2 regions of the Ewingella sp. C233 genome follow, and region 2 is predicted to be linked to the other one. Evidence: predicted binding sites of a transcription regulator. Region 2 holds the regulator's gene; the other holds the start of a gene.

Region 1 (16,068 bases), on a different contig from region 2:
AACAGTGAGGACAGCCGCAATCGCCTGCCCTCAATAATGAATTCGCTTATTGCTTCTTCTTGGCGAAAATCACACGCGCCAGAATATTCAGTACCAGCACGCAGACGGTGATAAGCAATACGCCCGCCCATGCCAGTTGCTGCCACTCCCCAAACGGGCTCATGGCAAATTTGAAGATGGTCACCGGCAGGTTGGCAATCGGCTGCATCATGTCGGTGCTCCAGAACTGATTGGAGAGCGACGTAAACAGCAGCGGCGCCGTTTCACCGGCGATGCGGGCAATCGCCAGCAGGATACCGGTCATAATCCCGGAGACCGACGCCTTCAGCGTAATGGCTGAAATCATCTTCCACTTCGGTGTTCCCAGCGCGTACGCCGCTTCGCGCAGGCTGTCCGGTACCAGCTTAAGCATGTTTTCTGTGGTACGGATAACAATCGGAATTTGCAGTAACGCCAGCGCCAGCACGCCCGCCCAACCGGAGAAGTGACCCATTTTCGCCACCACAATGGTGTAGACGAACAAGCCAACAACAATCGACGGTGCGGAAAGCAGAATGTCATTGATGAAGCGAATGACTTCGGCCAGCCAGGATTTACGGCCATATTCCGCCAGATAAACCCCTGCCAATACGCCCAGCGGCGTACCAATCACCGTGGCCCACAAAATCAGTAAACCACTGCCTGCGATGGCGTTAGCCAGCCCGCCGCCTGCGGTATTGGGTGGCGGCGTGTTCTCGGTAAACAGGGCGAGTGACATGCCGTCGACGCCTTTGACGACCGTCGTAAACAGGATCCACACCAGCCAGAACAGACCAAAGGCCATGGTCGCCATCGAAAGCAGCAGTGCCAGACGGTTCTTCTGACGACGCCACGCCTGACGTTTGCGGCGTGACTGCAAGAGTGCTTCGTTACTTTGCATTTCCATCGTCGTCATCTAGCGACCCTCTTTCTTAGCAAGACGCATGACCATCACCTTGGACAGGGCCAGCACGATAAAGGTGATAACAAACAGAATCAGACCAAGTTCCATCAGTGCTGCAGTATGCAGGCCCGCTTCGGCTTCGGCGAATTCGTTCGCCAGCGCCGAGGTAATACTGTTACCCGGCATATACAGCGATGCGCTGTCGAGCTGATAGGTGTTACCGATGATAAAGGTTACCGCCATGGTTTCACCGAGCGCGCGGCCGAGGCCCAGCATAATGCCGCCAATCACGCCGTTTTTGGTGAACGGCAGCACGATGCGCCAGATCACCTCCCACGTGGTACAACCGATGCCGTAAGCCGACTCTTTCATCATCACCGGGGTCTGCTCAAACACGTCACGCATGACGGAGGCAATGTACGGGATGATCATGATGGCGAGGATCACGCCAGCGGCCAGAATACCGATACCAAATCCCGGACCGGCAAACAGCGCGCCAACAATCGGGATACCGGACAGCACGTCGCCGACCGGGGTCTGGAAATAGGTGGCAAACAGCGGAGCGAAGACAAACAGCCCCCACATGCCATAAACGATGCTGGGAATAGCCGCCAGCAATTCAATCGCGATACCCAGCGGGCGACGCAGCCAGTTAGGGGCAAGTTCAGTCAGGAACAGTGCAATACCAAAGCTGACAGGTACGGCAATCAGCAGGGCGATAATAGAGGTCACGACCGTGCCGTAAATCGGCACCAGTGCGCCAAACTGCTCGTTCGGGGCATCCCAGGTTTTATTCCACAGGAAGGATAAACCGAACTTTTCGATGCTCGGTAAAGAAGCGATAAACAGCGAGACGATAATTCCGCCCAGCAGCAATAGCACAATCAGCGCTGCCAGTTTAACCAGCGCGCCGAAAATAATGTCACCGTGTTTACCGGGTGCTTTGATAGACGGCTTGTATTCAGCCATACCACTCTCTTCTATTCAGATTTAATTCCCTCTCCGGCCGGAGAGGGAATGAGGTAAAACACGCCTACTCTAACTCAAAATCATTCAAGGTGAAGGATGATGGGTTAGTAAAGTGCTTTACCACTGCTGTCTTTGATATTGGTCTTCCATGCTGCGCGAACTTGTTCAACCACGGCTTCTGGCAGCGTTGCATAATCCAGATCGGTGGTCAGTTTGCCGCCATTTTTATAAGCCCAGTCGAAGAATTTCAGCACTTCTGCGCCGTGTTCTGCATTCGATTGATCTTTGTAAACCAGAATGAACGTCGTGGAACTGATTGGCCAAGCGTTGTCGCCTTTCTGGTTAGTCAGGTCCTGAGCGAAGGTTTTGCTCCAGTCGGCGCCTTTAGCAGCCGCACTGAAGGACTCTTCGGTCGGGCTGATGGCTTTGCCGCTTGCGTCTACCAGCTTGGTGTAAGCCAGGCTGTTCTGCTTAGCGTAAGCGTATTCTACGTAACCGATTGAACCCGGCAGACGTTGTACGAAGGCGGCGACGCCGTCGTTCCCTTTACCGCCAAGGCCCGTCGGCCAGTTTACGGTTGAGCCTGCACCGATTTTGTCTTTCCACTCGGCGTTAACTTTAGCAAGGTAGCTGGTGAACACGAAAGAGGTGCCTGAGCCGTCAGCACGGCGAACAACCGCGATATTGGTGTCTGGCAGTTTCACGCCGGGATTAAGCTTAACAATGGCCGCGTCGTTCCACTTTTTGATTTTGCCGAGGTAGATATCACCCAGCGTTGCGCCATCCAGCGTCAGTTGACCGGATTTGATACCCGGCAGATTCACCGCCAGTACCACGCCACCGATCACGGTTGGGAACTGGAACAGACCATTTTTGTTCAGGTCTTCTTCTTTCATTGGCGCATCTGATGCACCGAAATCAACGGTCTTCGCGATAATCTGTTTTACGCCACCGGAAGAACCAATACCTTGGTAGTTCACCTGGTTGCCGGTCGCTTTCTGATAAGCATCAGCCCATTTGGCATAAACCGGTGCAGGGAAGGTTCCGCCAGCGCCCGTCAGGTTAGTGGCAGCGAAAGCAGACATTGCTGTGAGGGAAAAAGTCGCTGCTACAAGACCGGCGACGGTGTTACGCATCAATTTCATGTTCCACTCCTGGTGGTTTTATTATCAGATTCGACTCAGGTCGAGATTCATAAAGTGTTTGGCACAGGAGGAAAATAGGACAGTTTGGTGACAGTAAAATGTACGTAATATGACAGTTTTATGACAGCGGTCACAATTCGGGCAATCGCTATGTCCAGACGCGCTTTAAAGTTTCGACGGCAAGAATAATATCGGGGACTTTCACACAAGCAAAACCCAACACCAGCCCATAGCGACCAACCGGTGTCTCCAGGCTGCCGGGCAGCCACGACGCACTGAGCGGTGTGATCTCTATGCCCGCGGCCAACGCCTGCGCCACCAAACGCTGTTCTGTTTCAAGGCTGGGTAATGGGATCGTAACATGCAGACCGGAAGAGACCTGCGGCATGTCACCAATGTGGCTGAGATGCTGGTTCCAGGCTTCAAGCAAAGCATCGCGTCGGGCCAGCGCCGCGCGACGCATACGGCGGGTGTGCTGCTGAAAATGCCCTTCGCTGAGGAACATTGCCATCGCCATCTGGTCATTCATCGGTGGCTGACGGCTGGTCATGGTGCGCATCAGCAGGAATTGATCCACCAGCTGCTTTGGCGCCACCAGATAACCTAAACGCAATCCCGGATACATCACCTTGGAAAAAGAGCCGATATACAGCACCCGGTTACTTTGATCGATGGCCGCCAGCGGGGTTAACGGCGTTCCGCTGTAACGGTATTCGCCGTCATAATCATCTTCAATGATCCAGGCTTTATTCTCTTGCGCCCAATGCAACAACTCCATCCTGCGGGCCATGGAGAGCGTCGCGCCAGTAGGATACTGACAAGAGGGACTAACATAGGCCATCCGGGCTTTAGGGATCTGTTTTAACTGCCCGGTCAGCAGCCCTTCGTCATCGACACCGATCCCATGCATTTTGACACCAAAACAGGAGAAAGCGCCCGCAGCGGCCCAGTAGCAGGGGTTTTCAATCACGGCTTCATCATCGGGACGTAACAATAACGCCGAGCAGATCATAATCGCCTGTTGCGCGCCCAGCGTGATAACGATTTGTGAAGGGTCACACTTCAAACCACGGGCATGACGTAAATATTGCGCGATCAGTTCCCGCAGCTGCGGCTCACCCGCCGGATGCCCATACCCCATATGCGACATCGGTTCACTGCGCCAAAAACGGGTTTGCAGCCGGCTCCAGACATCAAAAGGGAAAAGGTCGATTGCGGGCATACCGATGCGAAAGGCCCGGGGAGCACCTTCGTGAATACGGTGATGGTTAAAGAGCGACGCCGTGGGCAGGCGGTAACCGACATGCAACTGTGGCTCAATGGCTAATACTTCGCCGGATTGCGCGCTTTTAGGCGGTGTATGCAGCAGTGCTACATAGGTTCCATCCCCCACACGGGTTTCTATAAAACCTTCGGCAAACAGGCGTTCATACACGTTCACCACCGTATTGCGGGAGATATCCAGCATTTGCGCCAGTTCACGGCTGGCCGGAAGTTTGACCCCGCTACTTTTGGGATTCCCTATAATTAATTCACGCAGCGCGACATAGAGCTGGAGCGAGAGTTTGCGCCCCGGCTTCAGTGTCAGTCCGGTGATTTCAAAAGGTAACGGCGTGGGCAAATTGGCACCTTTATATAGGGATGTTTTGGCTCTTTTATACATCCAATGCCAGGAATAGCATAGCGCCATTCATACCAATCTATGGGTTCCACCTCACGCGGTGCCAGGAAAATTCACTCTCTTCGAGGATTATTTATGTCTGCTCAAACTACTGTGATTTATTCAGCCAGGAAAATCATCACCATGTGCCCTTCCCTGCCGGAAGCCAGCCATGTGGCAGTCAAAGACGGAAGGATTTTGGGTGTGGGTTCACTGGATGAGCTGAAAGAGTGGGGGGATTATGTTCTTGATGACACCTTTGCCGACAAAGTTATTGTGCCCGGCCTGATTGAAGCCCACTCCCATACGACCGGCGGCGGCATGTGGCAATTCCCCTATGTCGGCTTTTATGACCGCCCTGACTACACCGGTAAAATCTGGAAAGGCTGCCGCTCCTTTGATGAAGTGGTCGAGGCGTTGCAGAAAGTCGAAAGAACCATGACTGACCCGCACGCACCGCTGATAGCCTGGGGCGTTGATCCGATCTATTTCGGCAGCGAAAAGCTTGGCCGTCAGCATCTGGATCGTGTTTCAACCACCCGCCCCGTGGCGGTGATCCATATGAGTATCCACCTGATGGGCGCCAATACGGCAGCACTGTCCGATTGCGGTATCGATGCTGACAGCCAGATTGAGGGCATCGTTAAGAATGAAGATGGTTCGCTGCACGGCGAGCTGGTGGAATTTGCTGCCATGGGACCGGTACTGCAAAAGTACGGTTTCTGGGATGCATTAACGACCGAACGGGCCATTCGTAATTTTGGTCAGGAAGCCTTCCGTGCAGGGTGCACCTCCGCTGCCGATATGGGCTTAACAGATTTCGATAATCCTGAGCTGGCCGCCAACTATATCCGCATGACCCGCGCCGAAGAGTTCCCAATCCGCCTGCTGGTGGCTTACGGCCCTCCGTTTGTGAAAAAACCTTTTGTTGAGGCGGTAGAGTTTGCAGCAGAAGTGATGAAACACGGTCACGATAAAATGATTTTCGGCCCGATGAAGATTTTCCTCGACGGTTCGATTCAGGGCGGTTCCGGCAGAATGTTAGCTCCGGGATATTTCAAATCCGGTATGAACGGTGCCTGGAACGCCACACCGGCAGAAATTGACACGCAGGTGTATGAAATCATGAAGCGCGGCTATCAGGTCCATTGCCATTGCAACGGTGACGAAGCCTCAGAAGCGTTTATTCAGGCGGTCGAGAAAACCCTGAACCGCATTCCGGCGATAAACCATCGGGCAGGTATGCAACATGCCCAGATGCTGCGCGAAGATCAGTTCAAACGCATTAAAACGCTCGGTATGTGCGTTAACTTCTTTAGTAACCACATCTACTACTGGGGCGATCAGCATTATGGCAAAACCATGGGTCCGGAACGCGCTAACCGCATGAATGCCTGCGGCAGCGCCGTTCGTCACGAAATTCCGTTTGCTTTCCACAGCGACTGTGGCATCACGCCAATTAACCCGCTGTTTACCGGCTGGTGTGCCGTGAACCGTGTTACAGCCTCAGGCCGTGTGTTGGGTGAGCGCGAAAAAATCAGCGTCGAAGAAGCCCTGCACGCCATGACCGTCGGTGCGGCCTACACCATGAAGCTCGATCATCTCATTGGCAGCATTGAGTGCGGCAAACTGGCTGACTTTACCATTCTGGAAGAAAACCCGCTGGCCGTTGAGCCGATGCATCTGAAAGACATTCAGGTCTGGGGCACGGTGCTTGGCGGCAAAGTACAGCCAATTTCCCGATAACCGAGCCTGACCCCTTACCTGACTGGTCAGGGGTCTCCTTCTTAGACAGATTTCCTATCCGGCTGTAAACAGCCGGACGGCTTTATGCTGCTCATTTTTTAACCATATTTTTTAAAATTTTTATTTCTGCACACTTTGACGAGGTATTTCTTATGGCAATACATGCCACTGAGCCACTTGCCGTACCGCCTTCCACCCTTTCGGTGTCAGGTTGGGCCAAATGGCTTCCATTACTGGTCCTTTGTCTGGCTCAGTTGTCCACTTCGGGGGATAACGCCACGCTGAGTATCGCCACGGGTGCGCTGGTTAAAGATCTCCACGCGTCGATGGATTTAATCAGCATTGCTAACGCCATGTACTCTCTGGCGGCCGGTTCACTGATGGTCGCGGCCGGGATGGTCGGGCTGATTATTGGCTGGAAGAAAACCTTCCGCATCGGTTGTGCATTACTGTTTTGCGCCGAGCTGACCGCGTTCTTCTCACCGAATATGCAAATCTTCACCTACGGCGCACGCCTGCTTTCCGGTATCGGCGGCAGCTTTATGATCCCGTCAGTGCTGGGATTAATCGCCAGTAATTTTAAAGGTCGCGATCAGGCCGTCGCATTTGGCGCCATCGGTGCGGCCAGCGGCGTCTCTTTTGCAGCAGGCCCGCTTATCTGCGGCACGCTGGTGGATCAGTTTGGCTGGCGCTACGCTTTCGCAGCCATCGCCTGCCTGTGTGTGGTGATTTTCGTCGGCTCCTTCATCATCCCGACACCGGCAAAACCTGAACGTAAAGTGAAATTCGACTTACCGGGTGTCGTGCTGACTGTGATTGGTCTGTTCAGCGTCATTCTCGGTTTCCTGAAAGTATCCAGCTGGGGTTTATTCACTCCGTTCGCTGCGCCATTCACTGTGTTTGGTTTAAGCCCCGCGCCTTTTCTGGTGCTGTTTGGTTTAGTGGTTCTGGCACTGATGCTGAAATGGGAACGTCATCGTGAGGCCTCCGTCGGCAGTGCGCTGATCCCGATGTCATTCCTTTCCACACCACAGGTGCGCAATGGCTTATATCTGACTGCCTTTATCTTCCTGGCCTACGGCTCTGGCATTTTTGTAACCGTCAGTTTTGTACAGGTCGTTGCCGGGTTGAACGGCATTCAGACGGGCCTGATGATTTTACCCTTCGCCTTAGGCGTGGTGATTTTCTCTCTGGGGCTGCCGGTGGTGTGGAAAAACGCCAATCCGAAACGCATGTGCCAGTCAGCGCTGTTAATCGGGACTTTAGGGTCCGTTCTGTGCATTTTCGGTTTTGGCCCTTCCAGCTTCTCGATCATTGTGCCGATCGGTATGTGTTTAATTGGCGTAAGTATGGGGATCGTTTCCGCCTACTCCAGCTATATTGTGACCAGTGGATTACCTTCAAGGGATGCACAGCAGTCCGGTGGCGTGCAGGCGACATCCCGTAATGTCGGTCAGGCGATTGGGGTTGCGGTATGTGGCATGGTGATGCTGACGGCGGTGACCATGGGCTTTCAGGGCGCAGCGCGCGGAGATACTGCGTTAAGCGCGGATACCCAAACTAAAGTGTCAGAAATGACAGTGATCCCTTATCTGAGTGATGCTGGTTTCTCTGCCCTGATGCTCGATCACGGCATCGTGCAAAAAGATGTTCCGGCTCTGACGCAGGATTATCAAATGTCGAGACTGAACGCAACTCGCGCTGGGATGATTGCCACTGCGCTGATGACCGTGCTGTTCCTGTTCGGAACCCGAAATCTGCCAACAAAAACTAAAGTTGCGCAGTCAGGGAATCTGACTGCGGATCGTAAAAAGAAAAATTAACGTCACAGGCCGGGTAATAACCCATTGATTATTATTCCGATATCTTAGCGCGCACTCTGTTTATCAGGTTGCGCGCTTTTGCGTAGCTGAAATCATCAGGAAAAAAGAGATGGCTGAAAAATTACGCCTTAACCGACAAGCCATTGGTTTGCCTCTTCTGGTTCTGTGCCTCGCTCAGTTTCTGGCGTCGGCAGATAACGTGACCTTAAGTATCGCCACCAGCGCACTTATGCGCGATCTCGGTGCGTCGATGTCGCAAATCAGCACAGCCAACACCATGTATCCCCTGGTCGCTGGCACCTTTATGATTGCCGGAGGAATGCTCGGGCTGATTATTGGCTGGCGTAAGACATTCCGTACAGGCTGCATTCTCTATTTCCTGGCGGAAGCTATCGCGGTTTTCTCCCCCTCAATAAACGTTTTCATCTGGGCAGCAAGGATCCTGGCGGGCATCAGTGGAAGCCTGATGATTCCGGCGGTATTTGGCATTATTACCGGTAGTTTTCAAGGACGTCAGCAGGCGATTGCATTTGGTGCGCTGGGTGCTGCCAGTGGTTTCTCTTTTGCGATGGGCCCGGTGTTGTGCGGTTTACTGCTCGATACGCTGGGCTGGCGCTGGGCTTTCGGCGTTCTGGCGGTTCTGGCGATGGTGATCCTGCTCTGTTCACGCATGATTCCGTCCCCTTCCAAACCCGAACGGCGTGTAGGATTTGATTTTGCAGGTTTTATTCTCTCAACGCTGGGTCTGTTTTTCGTGGTCTTTGGCATTTTGCAGATATCCACCTGGGGACTGTTAACCCCCTTCAGCCCTCCTTTTACTCTTTTCGGCTTCAGCCCGGCTTTGACACTGGTCGCATTAGGTTTGATGATTTTGATAGCGATGCTGCGCTGGGAAAAACTTCGCGAAAGTACCACTGGCAGTGCGATGATCCCACAGTCTTTTTTACGCACAGCGCAGGTTCGTGCGGGGCTGTATCTGACCATGTATATCTTCTTTGCATACAGTTCGGGGATTTTCGTAGTCGTCAGTTTTGTGCAGGTGGTGGCAGGGCTGGATGCCGTAAATACCGGCCTGATGATCATTCCATTTGCCGTCTGCCTGGCCGGGTCGTCGATGGGGTTACCGCTGATTTTCCGCCAGCGTAACCCACGCCGCCAGTGCCGGGCCGGTTTATTGCTGGGGATGGCAGGCTCGGCGATCACCGCCTGCGGCATTCAGGGACTGAATTTCAACATGGCAATAGTGACGTCGGGACTCTGCCTGATCGGTGCCAGCATGGGCACCGTTGCCGCCAATGCCCCTTTTCTTATCACCAGCGCACTGCCTGAACGGGACGCCCAGCAATCGGGTGGAATGCAGGCGGCGGCCAGAGATATCGGGCAGGCCCTGGGTGTCGCGTTAGTGAGTATGGTGATGCTGACAGCGATGACTTTCAGCATGAAAAAGTTTACCGCCGAAGTATCCACGCTGAGCCCGCAAACCTTCCTCACGGTAAAAAATCTGACGGTCATTCCCTATCTCAGTGATGCAGGTTTTCAGACAATGATAGTGAAAAGCGGGGCAGTGCCGCAGGATCTTGCAGTACTGACGCCGATTTATCAGCGCTCGCGGGCAAGAGTGACACGTGCGGGGCTGCTTTCGATGACAGTGATGACATTGCTGTTTTTGATGGGTACCGTGAAAATTCCTGTGACCTTGTCTAAACGCAGCGATCAGGAAGAGTGAAAGTGTCGCCCGTTATTCGTCAGATGCTGAGTTTTCAATGCGTTTAAATAACTCGTGCCGTTCAACGTTGGTCAACTCCCGTGATTCACCCGGTGGCAATTCGCCCAGGTTGATATTCATGATGCGGACGCGTTCAAGCCGGGTGACGTCATAGCCAAAGTGCTTAGACATGCGGCGAATCTGACGGTTGAGTCCCTGTACCAGCGTGATCCGAAATACAAATTCGGATTCTTTCGTCACGTTGCACTCTTTGGTCACGGTGCCCAAGATCGGAACACCCGCGCCCATGCCGCGAAGAAACGCGTCAGTTACCGGCTTGTTGACGGTGACGACGTACTCTTTTTCGTGGCCATTACCGGCGCGCAGGATTTTGTTGAACAGGTCACCGTGATTCGTCAGTAAAATCAACCCCTGCGAGTCTTTATCCAAACGCCCTACTGGGAAGATGCGTTTGCTGTGGTGAATGAGAGTCGTGATGTTATTCGCTAAACGCTCATCCATCGTCGTAATGATCCCATCCGGTTTATTCAGCGCGATCAGCACCGGATCGTTTTCATCCCGCAGACCGATAGGCTGGCCATTCACGGTCACCACATCTCCGGCAAATACCAGAGCGCCTAATCCGGCCAGCGTATCGTTAATGAACACCTGCCCATTTTCGACGTAACGATCGGCATCTCGACGGGAACAGATCCCACTGTCGCTGATATATTTGTTAATCCGGGTGGAGGAAGGGGTCGGCATTGCGCAGAGTACCTCAGTAAAAGGCGGACTATACCTTGTTGCGGCGCAGAAATAAAAAAGCGCCCACGAGAGGCGCTTAGAAGCGGAAAACTGAGGCGGTTATTCGACCGTCACAGATTTCGCCAGATTACGCGGCTGGTCTACGTCGGTGCCTTTGATCAGCGCGACATAGTAGGACAGTAACTGGAGCGGAACGGTGTAGAAAATCGGCGCAACGATCTCTTCGACGTGTGGCAGCTGAATAATCTTCATGCCTTCGCTGTCAGTGAAACCGGCGTTCTGATCGGCAAACACATACAGCAAACCACCACGAGCGCGGACTTCTTCGATATTCGATTTCAGTTTTTCCAGCAGCTCGTTGTTCGGAGCTACGACGATAACCGGCATATCGGCATCAATCAGCGCCAGCGGACCATGTTTTAACTCACCTGCCGCATAAGCTTCAGCATGAATATAGGAGATCTCTTTTAGCTTCAGCGCACCTTCCATGGCAATCGGGTATTGATCTCCACGGCCGAGGAACAGTGCGTGATGTTTGTCAGAGAAACCTTCCGCCAGCGATTCGATGGTTTTATCCAGCGACAGCATCTGTTCGATACGAGCAGGCAATGCCTGAAGCGCGTGAACGATGTCATGTTCGACTTTCTCGTCCATCCCTTTCAGACGCCCCATGCGCGCCACCAGCATCAGCAGAACCGTCAGCTGAGTGGTGAAGGCTTTGGTGGACGCTACACCGATTTCCGTACCGGCTTTGGTCATCAGCGCCAGATCGGATTCACGCACCAGCGAGGAGCCCGCTACGTTACACACCGCCAGAGAACTGAGATAACCCAGCTCTTTGGACAGGCGCAGCGCTGCCAGCGTATCGGCAGTTTCGCCAGACTGCGACAACGTGATGATAAGGCTACCCGGACGAACGGCAGACTTGCGGTAGCGGAATTCTGACGCAATTTCGACATCACAAGGCATACCCGCCAGAGACTCGAACCAGTAGCGTGCCACCATTCCCGAGTTATAAGAGGTGCCACAGGCGATGATCTGCACGTGCTGAACGCGGGACAAGATCTCGTCGGCTTTCTCACCCAGTTCGCTGAGATCAACCTTACCGTGGCTGAAGCGCCCGGCCAGGGTGTTTTTAATCGCCAGCGGCTGCTCGTAGATCTCTTTTTGCATGTAGTGACGGAATTCGCCTTTATCACCGGCGTCATACTGCACTTTAGATTCGATTTCAGCGCGTTCAACTGCATGACCATTTTTGTCATAAACGCTGACTGAACGACGTTTCACTTCTGCCACATCGCCCTCTTCCAGGAACATGAAGCGACGGGTGACAGGCAGCAGTGCCAGCTGGTCGGATGCGATAAAGTTTTCTCCAACGCCACGGCCGATCACCAGCGGACTGCCAGAACGGGCGGCCACCAGCACGGACGGGTCGCGGCGGTCGAGAATGACAGTGCCGTAAGCGCCACGCAGTTGTGGGATCACACGCTGAACCACTTCCAGCAACGTGCCGCCTTGCAGTTGTTCCCAATGCACCAGATGCGCAATCACTTCGGTATCGGTTTCCGAGTCAAAACGATAGCCACGCTCAATCAGCAGCGCGCGCAAAGGTTCGTGGTTCTCGATAATACCGTTATGCACGACCGCAATATAATCAGACACATGCGGGTGCGCATTTGCTTCAGAAGGTTCACCATGTGTTGCCCAGCGGGTGTGCGCAATGCCGGTACCGCCGTGCAGCGGATGCGCTTCAAGCGCTTCTGCCAGCATCTGTACCTTACCCAAACGGCGCAGGCGGCCCAGTTTTCCGTCGGCATCGATAATCGCCAAACCGGCCGAATCATAGCCGCGATACTCAAGACGGCGTAAACCTTCCAACAGAATTTCAGCAATATCGCGTTGCGCTACTGCGCCAACAATTCCACACATCAGTTTTATTCCTATTTAAGGTCTGTTCACAGACCTTGTTTGAAGCCTGACCTGATTGATATCCGGTTTTTTCCGGGTTCCCCGAGCCTGGTAGAAGTTGGGGATTATTATGTTTTGGTCTGCGTTCTCCAGAGAAAACACAGACCAAAACAGCTACAGTTAACTCAGGCGCAGCGAACTACGCCTGAGTTAACTGTAGCTGCAAAAAAATTATTTTTTCTTTTGCGGACGCAACCAAGCAGGCTTATGAACCTGCGCCACTCGGCTCAGTAACAGGCCATTGTCCGGAACGTCACGGGTCACCGTGGTACCCGCCGCGATTGTGACGTTATTGCCCACCGTCACCGGCGCCACCAGTTGGGTATCAGAACCGACAAAAACATCATTGCCGATAACCGTCTGATGTTTATTCACACCGTCGTAGTTGCAGGTAATGGTGCCCGCGCCAATGTTCACGTTGTCACCAATCTGCGCATCGCCAAGGTAAGAGAGATGTCCGGCTTTTGAGCCTTTACCCAGCCGTGCTTTCTTAACTTCGACAAAGTTACCCACATGCGCGCCTTGCCCCAATTCGGCTCCGGGACGTAAGCGGGCGAACGGGCCCACGGTGCAGTCGGATTCCAGTACGGCATTTTCAAACACACTGTACGGGCTGATTTCGCAGTCGTCACCAATCACGCAGTTTTTCAACACACAACCGGCGCCAATTTTGACGCGATCGCCGAGCTTAACCTGACCTTCGATGATCACGTTGACGTCAATCTGTACGTCGATACCGTGAGCAAGCTCGCCGCGCAGATCAAACCGCGCCGGGTCCAGCAGCATCACGCCAGCCAGTAACAGACGTTCAGCCTGTTCACTCTGATACACGCGTTCTAGACGGGAGAGTTGCAGGCGATTATTCACCCCATCCACTTCGCTGTTACGCGCCGGATGAACGGTGGCAATCTGATGCCCTTCGGCATGGGCCATGGCAATAATGTCGGTGATGTAATACTCACCTTGAGCGTTATTGTTGTTGAGCTTGCTCAACCAGCGTTTCAGTGACGCGCCGTTAGCCACCAAAATCCCGGTGTTAATTTCTTTAATTTTCAGCTGCTCAGCGCTGGCATCTTTCTGCTCAATGATGCCGGTCACTGTGTTATTTTCACGCACTATGCGGCCATAGCCGGTCGGGTCATCCAGCACGACGGTCAGTAAGCCAATGCCGCCTTCCGGTTTCGCCTTCAGTAATTTTTCCAGCGTGTTGACTGAAATCAGCGGAACGTCTCCGTAGAGCATCAACACATCTTCATCATCGGCAAAATGGGGCGCCGCCTGCTGCATGGCATGGCCTGTACCCAATTGCTCGGCCTGTAACACCCAGTTCAGACCGCTGCCTGTCAGGATTTGCTTGAGCAAGTCACCGCCGTGGCCATAAACCAGATGAACATTGTTCGCGCCGAGGCTCGTCGCAGCATCAATAACGTGCTGAACCATCGGCTTGCCAGCCAATGGATGAAGAACTTTAGGGAGATTGGAGTACATGCGTGTCCCCTTGCCTGCGGCAAGGATCACAACACTCAATGCGCTGTTAGACATAGGTAACCTGACAAATCCAATTTGAGGGACAAAAGTAACCTTTCAGACAACAGGATTACTACATATTTCGCATCAAAAAACGCGTACAGGCCACAGCCTGCAAGGGTTGAGCACTCTATAGGCAATAGAGGAGAAATCAGACATAAAGTCTCTGCTTTGGTGGCTAGTATTCCATTTAATCCGGGGTAATGTCATGAGAATGAGACTGAAAGAGGGCTTTTTTAAAGGTAAAAAAAAAGCGACCCGAGGGTCGCCTTTTCAACTGATGTTGTTACATCGCTTTTCTGGTCAATTCGATAACGCGAAGTTTCGCGATCGCTTTAGCCAGTTCCGCAGACGCCTGAGCGTAGTCGACGTCGCCGTGAGAACTATTAATATGTTCTTCCGCTTTGCGCTTAGCTTCAAGCGCTCGTGCTTCGTCGAGGTCTTGCCCACGGATTGCAGTGTCAGCCAACACGGTCGTTGCGCTCGGTTGCACCTCAAGGATGCCGCCGGAGAGATAGATATACTCTTCTTCGCCGTGTTCTTTAACAATGCGCACCATGCCAGGCTTGATGGCGGTGAGCAGCGGAGCATGCCCCGGGAAAATACCCAGTTCGCCTTCGCTACCCGTCACCTGGATCTTCTGTACCATGCCGGAAAACATTCTCTTTTCCGCACTGACTACATCCAGATGGTAAGCTTTTTCAGCCATGTCATCCTCTCTCACAACAAACTAGCGTTACAGTTTCTTGGCTTTTTCCACTGCTTCTTCAATGGTGCCAACCATGTAAAACGCTTGCTCTGGCAGGTGATCGTAGTCGCCGTCCATAATGCCTTTGAAACCACGAATGGTATCTTTCAGCGATACGAACTTGCCCGGAGAACCGGTAAAGACTTCGGCCACGAAGAATGGCTGGGACAGGAAGCGTTCGATCTTACGCGCACGGGATACAGCCAGCTTGTCGTCTTCTGACAGCTCGTCCATACCCAGAATCGCGATGATGTCTTTCAGTTCCTTGTAACGTTGCAGAATAGACTGCACGCCACGAGCCACATCATAATGTTCCTGACCAACAACCAGTGGATCCAGCTGACGGCTGGTAGAATCCAGTGGGTCAACCGCCGGGTAGATACCCAGTGACGCGATCTGACGGCTCAGTACCACGGTCGCATCCAAGTGGGCGAAGGTGGTGGCTGGAGAGGGGTCAGTCAAGTCATCCGCAGGGACGTAAACGGCCTGTACGGAGGTGATAGAACCACTTTTGGTAGAGGTGATACGTTCTTGCAGAACGCCCATCTCTTCCGCCAGCGTTGGCTGATAACCTACCGCCGATGGCATACGACCCAGAAGTGCGGACACTTCAGTACCGGCCAGGGTGTAACGGTAAATGTTATCGATGAACAACAGTACGTCACGACCTTCATCACGGAATTTCTCCGCCATGGTCAGGCCGGTCAGTGCTACACGCAGACGGTTACCTGGTGGCTCGTTCATCTGGCCATAGACCAGGGAAACTTTGTCGATAACGTTGGATTCAGTCATTTCGTGGTAGAAGTCGTTACCCTCACGAGTACGCTCACCCACGCCTGCAAACACAGAATAACCGGAGTGCTCGATCGCGATGTTACGGATCAGCTCCATCATGTTTACAGTTTTACCAACACCCGCACCACCGAACAGACCGACTTTACCGCCTTTAGCAAACGGGCACATCAGGTCCATTACTTTGATACCGGTTTCCAGCAATTCCTGGGAGTTTGCCAGCTCTTCGTAAGAAGGAGCCGGGCGGTGAATTGCACGACGTTCTTCTTCGCCGATTTCACCTTTCATGTCGATTGGT
Region 2 (16,068 bases):
ATCTCTTCCGCCACCTTTGGTGCGGCTAACAGCCTGCTGATGCCGATTGCCATTCCGTATGTGATGGGGCAACCGCAGCTGATTCTGCCGATGTTTATCGGTGTTTCGGTCGCTATGCTGCTCGACGCATACCTGCTTTATCGCTTGTTCGATACCAAAGTTTTCCCGGCCAGCAATGCGTGGCCACCGGGCGTTGCCGCTGCGGAAGCCATCAAAGCCGGTGATAAAGGCGGGCGTCAGGCGTGGTTGCTGGTGGTTGGCGTGGTGATTGGGCTGGGCGGCGCGATGCTCAAAATTCCGATGGCGGCGTTCGGCACGGCATTTATTGGCAATATCTGGGCGTTAAGCATGTTTGGCATTGGTTTACTGATCCGAGCTTACGCACAACCGATTGCCGGACTGGACCTCAGTGCTATGTATATCCCGCACGGCATGATGGTGGGCGCGGGGCTGGTGTCGCTTATTCAGGTGATTCAGGTCGTGCGGGCGAAGAACGCCGATGCCAAAACAAGCTTTACGCAACCGGCTACTGAAGTGCGTAAAGCACTCGGATTTGGCGCCGTGGGTTATATCGCTATCGCCGCACTGCTTGCGCTGGCGGGCGGTTTGTACACCGAAATGTCAATCGGCATGCTGATTGCCTTCATTGTGTATGCCGCGTTTGCCGCTTTCTTCCACGAACTGATTGTAGGCATTGCCGCGATGCACTCCGGCTGGTTTCCTGCCTTCGCCGTCGCGTTAATCACGCTTATCGTCGGTATTCTGATTGGCTTCCCGCCGCTGGCACTATGCGTGCTGACCGGTTTCACCGCCGCTACCGGACCGGCCTTTGCCGATATGGGCTTTGACCTCAAAGCCGGATTCATCCTGCGCGGTTATGGCAAAGATTTGCAGGCTGAACTCACCGGGCGTCGTATTCAGCTATTTGCCGCGCTGATCGCTTTTGTGATTGCCATTCCGGTGGTCTGGTTCGCGCATATCGGTTACTTCGCGCAAGACCTCGTCCCGCCGGTTGCCCGTGTCTACGCCAAAACCATTCAGGCAGGCGCGCAGCCGGGTATCGCTTACAGCCTGATGATTTGGGCGATCCCAGGAGCGCTTATCCAGCTTATCGGCGGACCGAAGCGTCAGTTAGGGGTTTTGCTCGCGACGGGCTTACTGATTAACAGCGTGATGGCCGGTTGGGCGGTGATCACCGGTATTGTTCTGCGCATCATCATCATCCGTATCTGGGGTGAAAAAGGGCGCACACCGATGGAAATTCTGGCAGCCGGTTTTATTGCCGGTGATGCCCTGTACAGCTTCTTTAATTCGATTTTCAGTGCCAAAACCAAGTAATAGTGCGTTAACACCAGGGCTTTTAAGCCATATGAAAAAAACAGACTGATCATTCATGCATTTGCGAAATCAAACGTTGAAATGAAAAGCTGAACCCATCTCGCGGCAGTTTTGGTTGATGCGCTCTTGCAGCGCCTGCCGCGATGTTTTAAGAGGAAAGCATGATGAGTTTGCAACAGACATTGACCGTGTTCGAATTGATCGACAGTGCTTACGTCAGCGGTCAGGACGTAGTGGACTTATTTGCTGGCTATCCCGGCGTCACCGCCAGCACCCACCGTGCTGACGGCCCGAAAGGCGGCACCGATTTTGTACGCATCACCGTGCCTGGCAGCCACGGGAAAAGCCGCGGAGGCCATGCGCCAACGCTGGGTATTATTGGTCGTCTCGGTGGTATCGGTGCGCGCCCGACGCGTATCGGCGTGGTCTCTGATGCCGACGGCGCCATCGCGGCAGTCACCAGCGCATTGAAGCTGGCCGACATGCAGCGCAAAGGCGATATCCTCGACGGTGACGTGATCATCACGACCCACATCTGCCCCAATGCGCCAACCCGTCCGCATGATCCCGTCGATTTCATGGACTCGCCTATCGATGACGTCACCATGAATGACAACGAAGTGGTGGAAGGCGTGGACGCGATTTTGTCCATTGATACCACCAAGGGTAACCGCATCATCAATCACAAAGGCTTTGCCATCTCGCCGACGGTGAAAGAGGGTTACATCCTGCGGATCTCTGAAGATCTGCTGCGTATCATGGAGATGTCCACTGGCAAACCGGCGGTCACCTTCCCGATCACCACGCAGGACATCACGCCTTACGGCAACGGTGTTCACCACCTGAACAGTATTTTGCAACCGTCCACGGCGACTGATGTACCGGTTGTTGGCGTTGCCATCACCGCTGAATCGGTGGTACCGGGTTGCGGAACCGGTGCAAGCCATGAAATTGACATCGCACTGGCGGCAAAATTTGCTGTTGAAGTGGCGAAAGAGTTTGGTCGCGGCACCTGTCAGTTCTTTGATGCCGATGAATATCAACTGTTGTTGTCGCTGTACGGAAGCTTGCGTCACCTGCAAAGCCGGAGTTGATCACTATGATGACATCCTTTGCGACCTTAACCATCGGTCAGGCCCCGCGCAACGACATCATGCCGTTGTTGTCGGAATATCTTCCCGAAGCGTCAGTGACCCACATTGGCCTGCTCGACGGTATGTCGCGGCAACAAATAGAGCAACGTTATTCACCGGCTGAGGGGGAGCCGCAGCTGGTGTCACGTCTGCTGGACGGAACGCAGGTCACGCTGGGATCGCACCGGGTTGAACAGGGATTGCAGGAAAAGATCGACTGGCTGGAAGCGCTTGGCTGTGAAACGATCCTGCTGCTCTGTACCGGTGTTTTTCAAAACCTGAATGCTAAAACAGCCATGCTGCTTGAGCCGGACCGTATTATTCCGCCGCTGATCCGCGCCATTGTTGGCACCCATCAGGTCGGTATCGTGGTGCCCGTTGAATCGCAGATTGCCGAGCAAGCCATCAAATGGGCGAAGCTGCCGAAAGCGCCCTGTTTTGCCGTCGCCAGCCCTTATCTGGCCGATGAAGAGAAATTGACCGAAGCCGCGCTGGCACTGGAAGAGCAGGGGGCACAAGTCGTTGTGCTCGACTGCATTGGTTATCACCGTCTGCATGGTGATCTGTTGCAAAGCAAACTCGGTATTCCGGTGTTGCTCTCCAACGTGCTGGTCGCCAAACTGGCCGCAGAACTGATTGTCTGACCCTGTGGCGGCAAAAATCCCAAAAGGCCTGATATTCAGGCCTTTTTTATGCGCGTAATACTGGCGCGTGAACGGCGATCAGCCACGAAAATGGTGCAGTAAAAACTCAACCCACACCCGCACGCGCGGGGGTAAATCGGCGGAACCGTAATACAGCCAGAGCGGTACGCCGGGCTGCCAGTGCGGTTCCAGCACCGGCCGCAGTGCGCCACTTTGCAGATGCGGATTAATATACCAGTCCGCCAGACAGACGATCCCCAGACCGGCCAGCGCCGCGTCAATCAGTAAGTCCGGCCGGGACGCGGTAATGCGCCCCTGTAATTCGCGCGTAGTGAAACTCTCTCCCAGCGGCCATCTCACCACCTGATTATTACCCGGATTGCGGTGCAGCAGACACTGATGCTGCGCTAATTCATCCGGCGTTTGCGGCACTCCGTGCTGTTGCAAATAGGCGGGCGAGGCCGCCAGGATGTTACGCATCGGGTTTAGCTGGCGCGCAATCAGGCGGCTGTCCGGATCGACGCGGTTACCAATGCCGACGTCAAACCCCTCGGCCACCAGATTCACCACCCGCGCTTCCAGCGAAAGGTCGAGATGGATTTGCGGATAGCGACCCAGAAACTCAGGCAACAGCGGCATCAGCATCAGCTGACCAAAACCGGGGATGACACTCACTCGCACGCTGCCGGAAGGCTGACCTTCGCGACTGGCGGCGCTGTCGAGCGTGGCGGATAACGCCTGCCACAGTGGCTGGATCTGCGCCAACAGTGCTTTACCCTCGGCGGTCAGCACCACGCTGTGGGTATTACGGGCAAACAGGCGCAGCCCTAGTTTCTCTTCCAGCACGCGGATATTTTTGCTGATTGCGGCCGGCGTCACGCCCGACTGGCGCGCAGCAGCCGAAAAATTCTCACTTTGCGCAGCGCTGAGAAATGAAGGCAGTAAACGGTGAAGTTCCAGCGGCAAAGACATGAGCGTAGCCTGCAAATAAGAAAGGGCGGGGGAAGTAGCAACTGTTCAGAATGGCACTGCGTCACAATAAAATCAAATCAGTGTCCTGCCTTTGCGGCACGCCTCGGGAGTCGCCCATAAACCAACAATAATCAGTGACAGCAGCCCTTTTCTAACCCTAATATGGAGATTCTGAAACTTATCGCGAAGGGCCAATCTATGTTGAAAAATAATGAGTATTTTGCAGGGAAGGTAAAGTCGATTGGTTTTGACAGCGACAGCGCCGGTTGTTCAGCCAGCGTCGGCGTGATGGAGAAAGGGGAGTACACCTTCAGCACCGAGAAACCTGAAGAGATGACTGTTTTGCTCGGTTCCCTGAAAGTGTTAATTCCAGGCTCACTGGACTGGCAGGTGTTTATGCCGGGTGAAAAATTCTATGTACCGGGTCACAGTGAATTCAACATTCAAGTTGTTGAGTCTACAGCTTATCTGTGCAAGTTCCTGAATAAATAATGTCTGACCGGAGACGGTTAACAATAAAAAAGGACGCATTTGCGTCCTTTTTACATTGGGCCGGTTTATACCCTCAATAATTCACGTTGCAGTCAGGCAGCAAGTGAACGAATTCCGGTGACCTTACTCAGAGGAGTGAACCGGGTGAGCGAACGCGGACAACGCACCTGCGATGTGAAGTATGACGGGTCTATTTATGACGGGTCTATTAGCGTTGTGCTTCGCCGCCCAAAGCTTCGACCAGATTTTTGATCAGTGCGGCAATCTCACCGGTCATCAGGATAAAGTCTGCGTCGAAACGCTGCGCGAAGTCGTCACGGTCGATATCGTCGTTCTGTTCGCGGATCACATCGCTGAATTTGAGGCGTTTAATGCTGCCGTCATCGGCCAGCACCACGGCGATACGCTCCTGCCAGTCCACGGCCAGTTTGGTTACCAGTTTACCGTTTTCGATATGCGTGGCGATTTCATCACTGACCAGTGCCTGTTTTTTACAGCGGATCACACCGCCTTCTTCCAGAATGGCTTTCAGTTCAGCTTCATCCTGTAAGGTAAAACCGGCCGGCGTTTCGCCAGAGCGCACCCATTCGGTCAGCGTCAGCTCAATCGGGCTTTCCATGGTCAGCGGAACGACAGGCAGCGAGCCCAGACTTTTGCGCAGCAACGCCAACATATCTTCGGCTTTCTTGGCGCTGGCGGCATCAACCATGATCAGATCATTAACGGTGTCGATCCACATATAAGTCTGGCTGAACCGGCTGAACGCGCGCGGCATCAGCGTGTGCAGCACTTCATCTTTCAGCGAGTCTTTCTCAGTTTTTTTCAGTTTACGGTGTTGTTCGCCTTCGATCTGGTCGATCTTGGCCTGTAGCTCTTGCTTGATGACCGGAGACGGCAGGATCTTTTGCTCCTGACGGGCACACAGCAGGATCTGACCATTATGCGAGTGGGTCAGCGCATCGCCGCCGTGAGAACCCATAGGGGAGACCCAACCGGTCTTCGCCATGTCCTGACTGCCGCAAGGCGTAAAGGTAAAGGCGCTTAACTGCTTTTCCATCTCGTCGGCAGACAAAGAGACTTCACGGCTCAAACGGTAGACCAACAAATTTTTAAACCATAACATGATGTTATCCCTGTCCGTGCGCACCCGTGGTACGCTGATTTATAGAATGCAGGGCGGCATGATACCCAATTGAGCGGCGTGCGTCGTTAGGAAATCTTCCCGCAGACGCGCCATTGGGTTCTACACTGAGTAACCTGAACACCCTGAAGCGAAGACCCCAACCAAGTGAGGCACCCGTGCGAATTGGCATTGATTTAGGTGGAACAAAAATTGAAGTGATCGCGTTGTCGGATGAAGGCCATGAACTGTTCCGTAAGCGTGTCGATACGCCACGTAATGACTACGAAAAGACCCTGAAAGCCATTGAAGGATTGGTGCTTGACGCCGAAAAAGCCACCGGCCACCGCGGTAGCGTGGGGCTGGGGATCCCTGGTACATTGTCGCCGTTCACCGGCAAGGTTAAAAACGCCAACTCGGTGTGGCTGAACGGTCAGCAGCTGGACGAAGATCTCGCCACGCTGTTAGGGCGCGAAGTGCGCATTGCCAACGACGCCAACTGTCTGGCGGTATCCGAAGCGACGGATGGCTCAGGTGCTGGGAAAAAAACAGTGTTTGCTGTGATCATCGGCACCGGATGTGGTTCTGGCATTGCATTGAATGGCGAAGCCCACGCGGGCGGCAACGGCAACGCCGGAGAGTGGGGGCATAACCCGCTGCCGTGGCCTGACGAAGACGAAATCCGCTTTGCTCAGGAAGTACCGTGTTATTGCGGTAAGTCAGGTTGCGTAGAAACTTTCTGTTCAGGTACCGGTTTTGAGGAGGACTATTTCCGTCTTTCCACTCAACGTCTGAAGGGCGCGGAAATCATCAAACTGGCTGAAGGCGGTGATCCGGTGGCTGAACTGGCACTTGGCCGCTACGAGCGCCGTTTAGCCAAGGCGCTGGCGAACGTGGTGAATATCCTCGACCCGGATGTGATTGTTCTGGGTGGCGGCATGAGCAACGTTGACCGTCTGTATCAGACCGTTCCTTTGTTGCTGAAACAGTGGGTATTCGGCGGCGAGTGCGAAACGCCGTTGCTCAAAGCGACGCACGGGGATTCCAGCGGTGTACGCGGCGCGGCCTGGTTATGGCCGCAGGGGCGTTTCTCGCTCTAAATCTTTTGTTCTTTCACTCTTCCAAAAGAAAACGGTCTGCGTGATGGCGCATGCAAACCGTTTGGGTTGCCACTGCTTTGGTAAAAAACAGTGGTCGGGATCATGCCGCCGGGCGTCATTACGCCACCGGTAATTGACAGCCACTGCATCAGTTGGCGGCGGCGGTTCTCTGTGGAAAGCGTCTCAGGTTTAGTCTCTTTCATCGGCTGGCCTCTCTGCGGGTGATCCACTCGGTTGCAGTCTGGACTGCAATTTTTTTGTCTACATAACCTCAAGCACAGGCCGTGCCATAGTGTGCATGAACAGTAAAACCCGGATTTTCAGCAGGCGGCAAAAAAGAGATGCACTGCACCGGTGCGCAAAGCAGAAAGAAGGGAGGGATGTTGAGCGTTCAATGTGCAAACCGCCAGCGGATGGCTGGCGGTTTATGAGGATCACACTTTAAACTGGCTGCTCAGGCGACTGACGCCTAACCCGTTCACTTTGGTGACTTTGATTTGCACCGGAATGCGGTCTTTCATCGCTTCGACGTGACTGATGACGCCGATGGTTTTCCCCGAAGCATTCAGGCTGTCGAGGGCATCCAGAGCGGTGTCCAGGGTGTCGGCATCGAGTGTGCCGAAACCTTCGTCAAGGAACAGCGAATCGATGCGGGTCTTATCGCTGACCAGATCGGATAACGCCAGTGCAAGGGCCAGACTGACCAGGAAGCTTTCGCCGCCGGAGAGCGTGCGGGTGTCTCGTACCGCGTCTGCCTGCCAGGTATCGACGACCTGTAACTCCAGGGCATCGCTGGTTTTACGCTGTAAAAGATAACGACCGTGCAGCTTCTCCAGCTGTTTATTCGCCAGATAGACCAGATGATCCAGCGTCAGACCTTGCGCGAATTTGCGGAATTTAGCGCCATCGCCGGAGCCAATCAGCGCATTCAGATAACCCCAGTCATCGCAGAACTGTTGCGACTGCGCAATCTGCGCGATCAACGCCTGCTGGCCTTCGCGACGCGTAATGTCGCTGGTCAGTTGGTTGCGGATCTCGCCGAGTTGTTGTTGCAGAGTTTTCAGCTGTTGGGAGAGCTGGCTCAGTTCAGCCGTCAGCATGGCGGCATCGTGGTCATTATCACCGAGTGTCTCCGGGCGAATCTCGCGCAGCTGTGCCTGCGTGGCGTTGGCTTGTTCGAGCAGGGCGCGGTGCTCGGCCTGGCGCTGCTGGAGCTGCTCTTTGCGTATCTGTAACTGCTGGCGCAAATTATCGTCGAGCAGAGCTTGCATCAGCGCCGATTCATCGCTGAATTCGCTGGCGTTAAGCGCCTGCTGCCACGCTTCTTCGGCCTGCTGCAAACGTATAGCAGATTGCTGCTGCTGTTGGTTCAACGTTGCCAACTGGCCGGCCAGACGATCGCGCTGCTCCTGGGCTTTCAGTAATTGTTCTGATGCCCGCTGGAAAGTGTTTTCGCACGCCTGCATTTGGGTTCGCAGCTGTTCACGCACCTGAGGAATTTGCTGTTCACCAAATAGGGCGGTGCGCTGAGCACTGAGTTCCGCCAGTGCTTTTTCGGTGTCGCTGAACTGCTGTTGCAGGCGCGTAAGCTGAAGCTGTGTCTGAGCATGATTTTTCTGCATCAGCGTAAAGCGTTCAGTTAATAGCTCTGCTTGCTGGCGGGCGTTTTGCTGCTGGTTGACGGCGGCGGCAAGCGCATCTTTGGCCTGTTGCAGCAGGCGTTCGGCCTGCTCATGACTGGTGAGATGCCGCTGACACTGTTGTTCATCCTGTTCGCAGCGTTCCAGCCATTGCCCGAGCTTATCAGCGTCCTGCAAAGTGAAGGATAATTGCAACGGCGCGCTAAGCTGCTGCCAGCTCTTCAGGTGAGAGTCCAGTTGCTGCTGGTCTTGTGTCAGGCTGTTTTGCAGACGTAACTGCTGCTCTTTCAGGCTTTCAGTTCTGGTCCGCAGCTCCGTACCGGCGGTATGTAACGCTTCGGCTTTCGCGCGCATTTCTGCCACGCGCTGCGCTGTTTCAGACGGTTTAATCTCCTGATAGCGTTCAATGGCCGGATGAGACGTCGAGCCGCACAGCGGGCAGGCTTCTCCGGTTTGCAGACGGGCGCGTTCGGCTTCCAGACTGACAATCCGCTTTTCCTGCTCCAGCAATTTTTCAACATCATTAAGATGAGCTTTCTGCTGTTTGAATTGCTGTCGGATAAGTTCCAGCTGTTGTTCTGCAACGGCCAGTTCGGTCTGGCGCTGTGTGAATTCGGTGGTCTGCTGTGCGACCCGCAGGCTTGTTTGCGGGTACAGCTGGGACAGGGAAAACAGCTGCTGGCGCACCGGCCGCAGTTGCACCAGTTCTGCCTGACGTGAACGCAACGCAGCGAGGGGATGCTGTTTCTCCAGCTCCGCCTGTTGCTGCTGCTGGGTGCTCAGGGCCGCAGTCAGCGGGGTCTGTTGGGCCTGATGCTGAGTGCTTTGGGCTTCCAGTTGGGCGCGCTGGGCGGTCAGTTGTTCGAGCGCGGCATTTTGCTCACGGACCTGATGATTCGCCTCCGTGAGCGACTGCGACGCGTCTGCCTGCGTTTTTCGCCACTGGGCAATCTGGTTGTCGAGGGGCTGTACCTGTTCGTCGATGAGCTTTTGTTGCTGCTCCTGAATCTGCATCTGTTGCTGACGGGCGGTACGTGCCAGTTCCAGCGCCTGATTCAACGGCGTCATCTGGGCCAGCTGCTGTTCCTGTTGCTGCGTCAGGTCAGTGATCTGCTGCGATAAAGCCTGATTTTCCTGACGAATACGGTTGCGGTCATTGAGCAACGGGCGCAGTTTTTCAGCCGGTTCGCTGCGCGCCAGTTGCTGTAACTGCGGCGCGGCCTGCGCGATATCCTGTTCCGTGGCTGCCAGCTGGCGTTGGTATTCGGCCTGTTTTTGCTGTGCGACTTGCCACTGTTGCAGCCAGTTAAGATCCTTTTGGCGCATCTGAGATTGCTGGCTTAACTGCTGCTCCTGCCCACTGACCGCCGCCAGTCGGCTTTCCAGTAACTGACGCTGCTCTTCGCTCAATAGCTCAATGCCCGCCATGCGCTGGTGCAAACCTTCAAGCTGATTCTTCGCTTGTTTATGCTGTTCGAACACCTGTTCCGACAGGCGGCCATAGATCTCAGTGCCAGTCAGCTCTTCGAGCAGTTCGGCGCGGTCATTGGCGTCGGCATTCAGGAATGCGGCAAACTGCCCCTGCGAGAGCATCATCGATTTGGTAAAACGGCCGAAATCCAGACCAGTAAGCTGGGCGATGGCGTCAAGTTTATCGCGCACTTTGTCGGCCAGAATTTTGCCGTCGGCCAGTAACGCCAGCTCGACTTTGGGGGCCTGTAAATTGCCATCCGGTGAATTTTTGGCGCGGCGCTGGCTCCAGAAGGCGCGGTAGCCGATGCCTTTGACTTCGAACTCCACCTCCGCCAGAGATTCGGCCGTGTGGCGGGTCATCAGCTCGTTTTGCGTCGGTGAAACGTTCAGGCGTGGTGTCTGGTGATACAACGCCAGACAAATGGCGTCGAGCAGGGTGGTTTTCCCCGCGCCGGTCGGGCCGGTAATCGCGAATAAACCGTTACTGGCAAAGGGCTCGGCGGTGAAGTCGATCTTCCATTCACCTTCCAGTGAGTTCAGGTTTTTCAGACGCAGGCTGAGAATTTTCATGATGCGTTCTCCTCGGCTGAGGTGCCGCTTTGTACCTGTTCCACCACCTGAGCGAACAGGGTGCGCATCCGCGCCTGGCGGTTTTCATCTACCCCGGTTTCCAGTGCCAGACGGCGTTCAAATACCTCGCCGACGCTCAGTTCGCTGAGGGTCTCTTTTTCTTGTTGCGAAATGCTGTTTTGCCGCTGCTCTTTGCTGCGGCGCAGTAACACCACTTCGACCGGCAGGTCGGCGGTCAGGGCCTGAATCCGGCGCTGAATATCACTGAGATAATCCTGCGTGGCGACTTCAATATCTAGCCACACCGGCTTGTCGGTCTCAGCGTCAGTAAACTGTTTTAGTTGTTGTTCGATGTCGACGAGCGCGCCCTTGATCATCTGCATCGGCTGAAATTGCGGGATCTCCAGCGTGTCGATGGCGTTGAGGGTCGCGCCATCAAAATCGAGTAAATAGACGCTTTTCACTTTGCCCAGCTCGTCAAAACTCAGGGCAATCGGTGAGCCGCTGTAGCGGATATGCTCGGTTTTCGCCACACACTGGGCGCGATGAATATGCCCGAGGGCCACATAATCTACCGGCGGAAAAGCCTGTGCGGGGAAAGCGTCGAGCGTGCCGATATAGATGTCGCGTACTGAGTCAGAGGTGCTGACGCCGACGGTGGTCAGATGACCGGTGGCGATGATCGGTATCAGCACGCCGAGGCGTTCACGTTCGGCCACGGCGGCCTGATAAAGTGCGTCATAATGTGCGGCGATGGCTTCCTGCAATGCCAGCTGCTTGTCGCTACCGGACTGACCAGCCTGACTGGCAATCAAATCACGAGGGCGCAGGAACGGAATGGCGCACAGCACCGCTCCGGGCGTGCCGTCACGTTGATGAAGCACCAGAATCTGCTGCGACAAATCTTCGCCGACGGTAGCAATCACCCGGGTATTGAGGCAGGAGAGCAGTTCGCGTGACTCATTAAGCGTCGCAACCGAATCGTGATTTCCGGCCAGAACAATTAACTGGCAGCCGGTTTTTTGCAGTTCCACCACAAAGCGGTTATACAGTTCGCGCGCATAACTCGGTGGGGAGCCGGTATCGAAGATATCTCCGGCCACAATCACGGCGTCAACCTGATGATTTTCCACCTGTTCCGTCAGCCAGCGTAAAAACGCCTGATGCTCGGCGGCACGGCTTTTGGTGAAAAAGTACTGACCAAGATGCCAGTCTGAAGTATGGATCAGGCGCATGAAACTCCCGTGATGAAGTGTGCCACGATGCAGTGTCGCAAAGAGTGTCGCAAAGTATAAACGCCAGCAGGGTCGGCTGTCCCTGATAAATCAGCCGGATTTCAGCGGCATGACGTAATAATGAAGGCTTAGCTACACTTAGTTCGGTTGCTGGTTTTTTTTCATAAATCTGTCACAAAACTGACGCATAATGCCTCCCGCAATCAAACAATTGATCGCTAACCTATTGGCAGGATCTACGATGGCTAGACGTATATTAGTGGTTGAAGATGAAGCTCCGATCCGTGAAATGGTCTGCTTCGTACTGGAACAGAATGGCTATCAGGCAATTGAAGCAGAAGATTTTGACTCGGCAATCGCTCGGTTAATCGAACCTTTCCCCGAACTTATTTTACTCGACTGGATGCTACCGGGCGGTTCCGGCATACAGTTCATCAAACACCTTAAACGCGAAGCGTTAACGCGTGAAATCCCTGTCATGATGCTGACGGCACGTGGTGAAGAAGAAGACCGGGTGCGCGGGCTGGAAGTGGGTGCTGACGACTACATCACCAAACCGTTCTCACCGAAAGAGCTGGTGGCGCGTATTAAAGCCGTGATGCGCCGGATTTCACCGATGGCGGTGGAAGAGGTGATCGACATGCAGGGCCTGATCCTCGACCCGTCATCACACCGCGTGATGGCGAACGAGCAGGCGCTCGACATGGGCCCGACCGAGTTCAAACTTCTGCACTTCTTTATGACCCATTCCGAACGTGTTTACAGCCGCGAACAGTTGCTCAATAACGTTTGGGGCACTAACGTGTATGTGGAAGATCGCACAGTGGACGTTCATATCCGTCGCCTGCGCAAAGCGTTGGAAACCAGCGGGCACGATCGGATGATTCAAACCGTACGTGGGACCGGGTACCGGTTCTCAACACGCTACTAATATCCGTCATACTTCAAGCTGCAGGCGACTTGAATTATTTAGGGTAACGAATCATTTAGGGTAGAGAACAACTGACGGAGTTACTGTGTGTTAGAACGTCTGTCCTGGAAACGGCTGGCCGGGGAACTGTTCCTGTTCTGCCTGCCGGCGCTGATCATCGGTATTTTCTTCGGCCATTTCGGATGGCTGCTTTTTGCGTCCCTGCTGGCGGCGCTGGGCTGGAACTATTATAACCAGCTTAAACTCTCTCATTGGCTGTGGCTCGACCGCAGCATTACTCCGCCAAATGGCCGCTGGAGCTGGGAACCGCTGTTTTATGGCCTTAACCAGATGCAGATGCGCAACCGACGGCGGCGGCGTGAACTCGGTCAACTGATCAAACGTTTTCGCAGCGGCGCAGAATCGCTGCCTGATGCGGTAGTGCTGGCGACCGAAGAGGGGAATATTTTCTGGTGCAACGGTCTGGCGCAGGAGCTGCTGGGCTTTCGCTGGCCGGAAGATAACGGGCAGCATATTTTCAACTTGCTGCGTTACCCGGAATTTCGCGCCTGGGTGCAGAACCGCGACTTTGACCGTGCCCTGAATTTACAGCTGAACAACGATCACTATGTCGAATTCCGTGTCATGCCTTATTCGGAAGGGCAGTTGCTGATGGTGGCGCGCGACGTCACTCAGATGCGCCAGCTCGAAGGTGCCCGTCGCAACTTCTTCGCCAACGTCAGCCATGAATTACGCACGCCGCTGACGGTGTTGCAGGGCTATCTGGAGATGATGGAAGACGAGAAGCTGGAAGAGCCTTTTCGCAGCAAAGCGCTGGACACAATGCAGGAGCAGACCCGTCGCATGGACGGGCTGGTTAAGCAACTGCTGACGCTTTCGCGCATTGAAGCCGCCGCGAATATTGATCTCAATGAGCGGGTGGATATGCCGCTGATGCTGGGAATGCTTGAACGGGAAGTGCAGACGCTGAGCAGTGGCCGTCACGACATCGTGTTTCGCGTTAACGACAAATTGCAGGTGTTTGGCAATGAAGATCAGCTGCGCAGCGCGGTCTCGAACCTGGTCTATAACTCGGTCAATCACACGCCAGCGGGTACCCGGATTGAAGTCAGCTGGCAGCAGACGCCACTCGGTGCGCAATTTCAGGTCAGCGATAACGGACCGGGTATTGCCCCTCAGCATTTACCACGCCTGACGGAGCGTTTTTATCGCGTTGATAAGGCCCGTTCCCGCCAGACCGGCGGCAGCGGACTGGGGCTGGCGATCGTCAAACATGCACTCAGCCACCACAACGCCAAGCTCGATATCATCAGTGAAGTGGGCACCGGCACCCGCTTTATGTTCACTCTGCCGCAACGGCTGATTGTACCTGCGGGGCAAAACAGCGGAGTACGGGTTAAGCATCCGGAATAAACCGGAAAGCTGCTGACAGAGCAGCTTTCCCTTTTTGCCTTGCACGAATCTCATCGCCATCATGAATTTCCTTCACGTCCCATGAAAAATCCTCGTTTGTCGGTGAAACCTTGGCATGACAGGATAGCCTTAAAGATGTTTAGCCATCTGGATGGCTTTATGTAACTTTAAGTGATTATTCACTTTGTGAATCATTGGCTCCCTGCCTCTGGCGGGAGGCACCTTCAGGAGATTTTCATGCAACGTACTCTTCCCCCTTTCCGTGCTGACGTGGTAGGCAGTTTTTTACGTCCGGCGGCCATTAAGCATGCGCGTAAGCAATTCCAGGCGGGTGAGATTGATGCCGGCCAGCTGCGCGCAGTAGAAGATACCGAGATCCGCCGCGTGGTTGAGCTACAGCGTGAAGCCGGTTTGCAAGTGGTTACTGACGGTGAGTTTCGCCGCGCGTGGTGGCATTTCGATTTCTTCGAGGGGCTGGACGGCGTAGAAGGTTACGATGCAGTTCAGGGGATTCAGTTCAACGGCGTACAAACCAAAGCGCGCAGCATCAAAGTCACCGGCAAGCTGGGGTTTAGTGACCACCCGATGCTGGAAGATTTCCGCTTCCTGAAAAGCATCAGCGGTTCTGCCACACCGAAAATGACGATCCCGAGCCCAAGCGTGATGCATTTTCGCGGCGGCCGTGACGCAATCAGCAAAGAGATTTACCCGGATCTGAACGCCTATTTTGACGATCTGGCGCAGTTGTATCGTGACGCAATCAAAGCGTTCTATGACGCTGGCTGCCGTTATCTGCAACTCGACGATACCGTCTGGGCGTATCTGTGCTCGGAAGATCAGAAGAAGCAAATTCGCGAACGCGGTGATTCTCCGGAAGAGTTAGCGCGTACTTACGCCGGTGTGCTGAACAAAGCGATTGCCGGTAAACCCGACGATCTGGTGATTGGTCTGCATGTTTGTCGGGGCAATTTCCGCTCGACCTGGATCTCCGAAGGCGGGTATGAGCCGGTAGCTGAGATTCTGTTCGGCGGCGTCAACATCGATGCGTTCTTCCTGGAGTATGACAACGAGCGCTCCGGTGGCTTCGCGCCTTTACGTTTCATCAAGCCGGGTCATCAGCAGGCCGTTCTGGGCTTAATCACCACTAAATCTGGCGAACTGGAGCTGGCGAAAACGGTGGAAAGCCGTCTTGCAGAAGCGGCCGAATTCCTTGATATCAACCAGATTTGCCTCAGCCCGCAGTGTGGGTTTGCCTCAACGGAAGAGGGAAACAGCCTGAGTGAAGAGCAGCAGTGGGAGAAGCTGAAACGGGTCGTAGATATCGCTGCCCGTATTTGGTGACCTGAAAAACTAGTAGGTTAACCTTCTGTTAACACTTTATAAACGTGCGTGAAATGACTGTAATCTGGTAGTTTTGCGCACTTTTATTGTCAATCGTGCATATCTTGTGCTTCGTATGTTCATAAATCATACATATCATGTGACGTGTTTTAACGCTTATTTAGTGGTATTTACTGCTTTGTTGTAATTATCTGGTGGAAGACTCTGCTTTTTGGATCGCGACTTGCCTTTCCGCACTATAAACGTTTACCTTAGCTCCCGCTGTCGCTCGATACTCCCTGCATAACAACATCTTTATCTGCATATCATCAGGCGTTTATAAGCTCCTTTCTGCCCTCACATCGATGTTAACGCGCGCTCATCGCGGCGTTGTCTCATGACGAAAGAGCAGGGTGCCAGCAACGGTCACTTTTATTCATTTGAACAGGCAACACGACACCAATCATGAGTACTCGTTTAGCAAGCAAAGATATTCTGGCGCTGGGTTTTATGACCTTCGCCTTATTCGTCGGTGCAGGGAACATTATTTTCCCACCGATGGTCGGCTTACAGGCTGGCCATGAAGTCTGGTGGGCAGCTGCCGGCTTTATGGTGACGGCGGTTGGCCTTCCGGTGATGACCGTGATCGCGCTGGCGCGCGTCGGTGGTGGTGTTGACGCCCTGAGT

The links. Region 2 encodes PhoB, which activates phosphate uptake and scavenging genes when phosphate is short. Its sites were predicted from a motif close to CTGTCATAAAACTGNCNNAT; they were not measured.
Region 1: a site for PhoB is predicted at 3,144-3,163, ahead of pstS (phosphate ABC transporter substrate-binding protein PstS). Genes of this name have one in related genera too.

The regions. Positions count from the first base shown of each region.
Region 1 is NZ_JBUZRI010000004.1:348,956-365,023, forward strand. It holds gene pstA (phosphate ABC transporter permease PstA) at 47-934, opposite strand; gene pstC (phosphate ABC transporter permease PstC) at 935-1,891, opposite strand; gene pstS (phosphate ABC transporter substrate-binding protein PstS) at 1,996-3,036, opposite strand; gene pdxR (MocR-like pyridoxine biosynthesis transcription factor PdxR) at 3,185-4,657, opposite strand; gene ACZRKO_RS19135 (amidohydrolase) at 4,793-6,442, shown strand; gene ACZRKO_RS19140 (MFS transporter) at 6,595-8,265, shown strand; gene ACZRKO_RS19145 (MFS transporter) at 8,375-9,991, shown strand; partial or broken gene rluF (23S rRNA pseudouridine(2604) synthase RluF) at 10,007-10,735, opposite strand; gene glmS (glutamine--fructose-6-phosphate transaminase (isomerizing)) at 10,835-12,664, opposite strand; gene glmU (bifunctional UDP-N-acetylglucosamine diphosphorylase/glucosamine-1-phosphate N-acetyltransferase GlmU) at 12,875-14,245, opposite strand; gene ACZRKO_RS19165 (F0F1 ATP synthase subunit epsilon) at 14,517-14,939, opposite strand; gene atpD (F0F1 ATP synthase subunit beta) at 14,967-16,068, opposite strand, start outside.
Region 2 is NZ_JBUZRI010000001.1:113,047-129,114, forward strand. It holds gene ACZRKO_RS00580 (OPT/YSL family transporter) at 1-1,338, shown strand, start outside; gene ACZRKO_RS00585 (DUF1177 domain-containing protein) at 1,503-2,432, shown strand; gene ACZRKO_RS00590 (AroM family protein) at 2,438-3,115, shown strand; gene ACZRKO_RS00595 (LysR family transcriptional regulator) at 3,194-4,087, opposite strand; gene ppnP (pyrimidine/purine nucleoside phosphorylase) at 4,286-4,579, shown strand; gene rdgC (recombination-associated protein RdgC) at 4,788-5,702, opposite strand; gene mak (fructokinase) at 5,879-6,799, shown strand; gene ACZRKO_RS00615 (hypothetical protein) at 6,796-7,002, opposite strand; gene sbcC (exonuclease subunit SbcC) at 7,234-10,482, opposite strand; gene sbcD (exonuclease subunit SbcD) at 10,479-11,717, opposite strand; gene phoB (phosphate response regulator transcription factor PhoB) at 11,959-12,648, shown strand; gene phoR (phosphate regulon sensor histidine kinase PhoR) at 12,736-14,061, shown strand; gene ACZRKO_RS00640 (cobalamin-independent methionine synthase II family protein) at 14,299-15,402, shown strand; gene brnQ (branched-chain amino acid transport system II carrier protein) at 15,847-16,068, shown strand, end outside.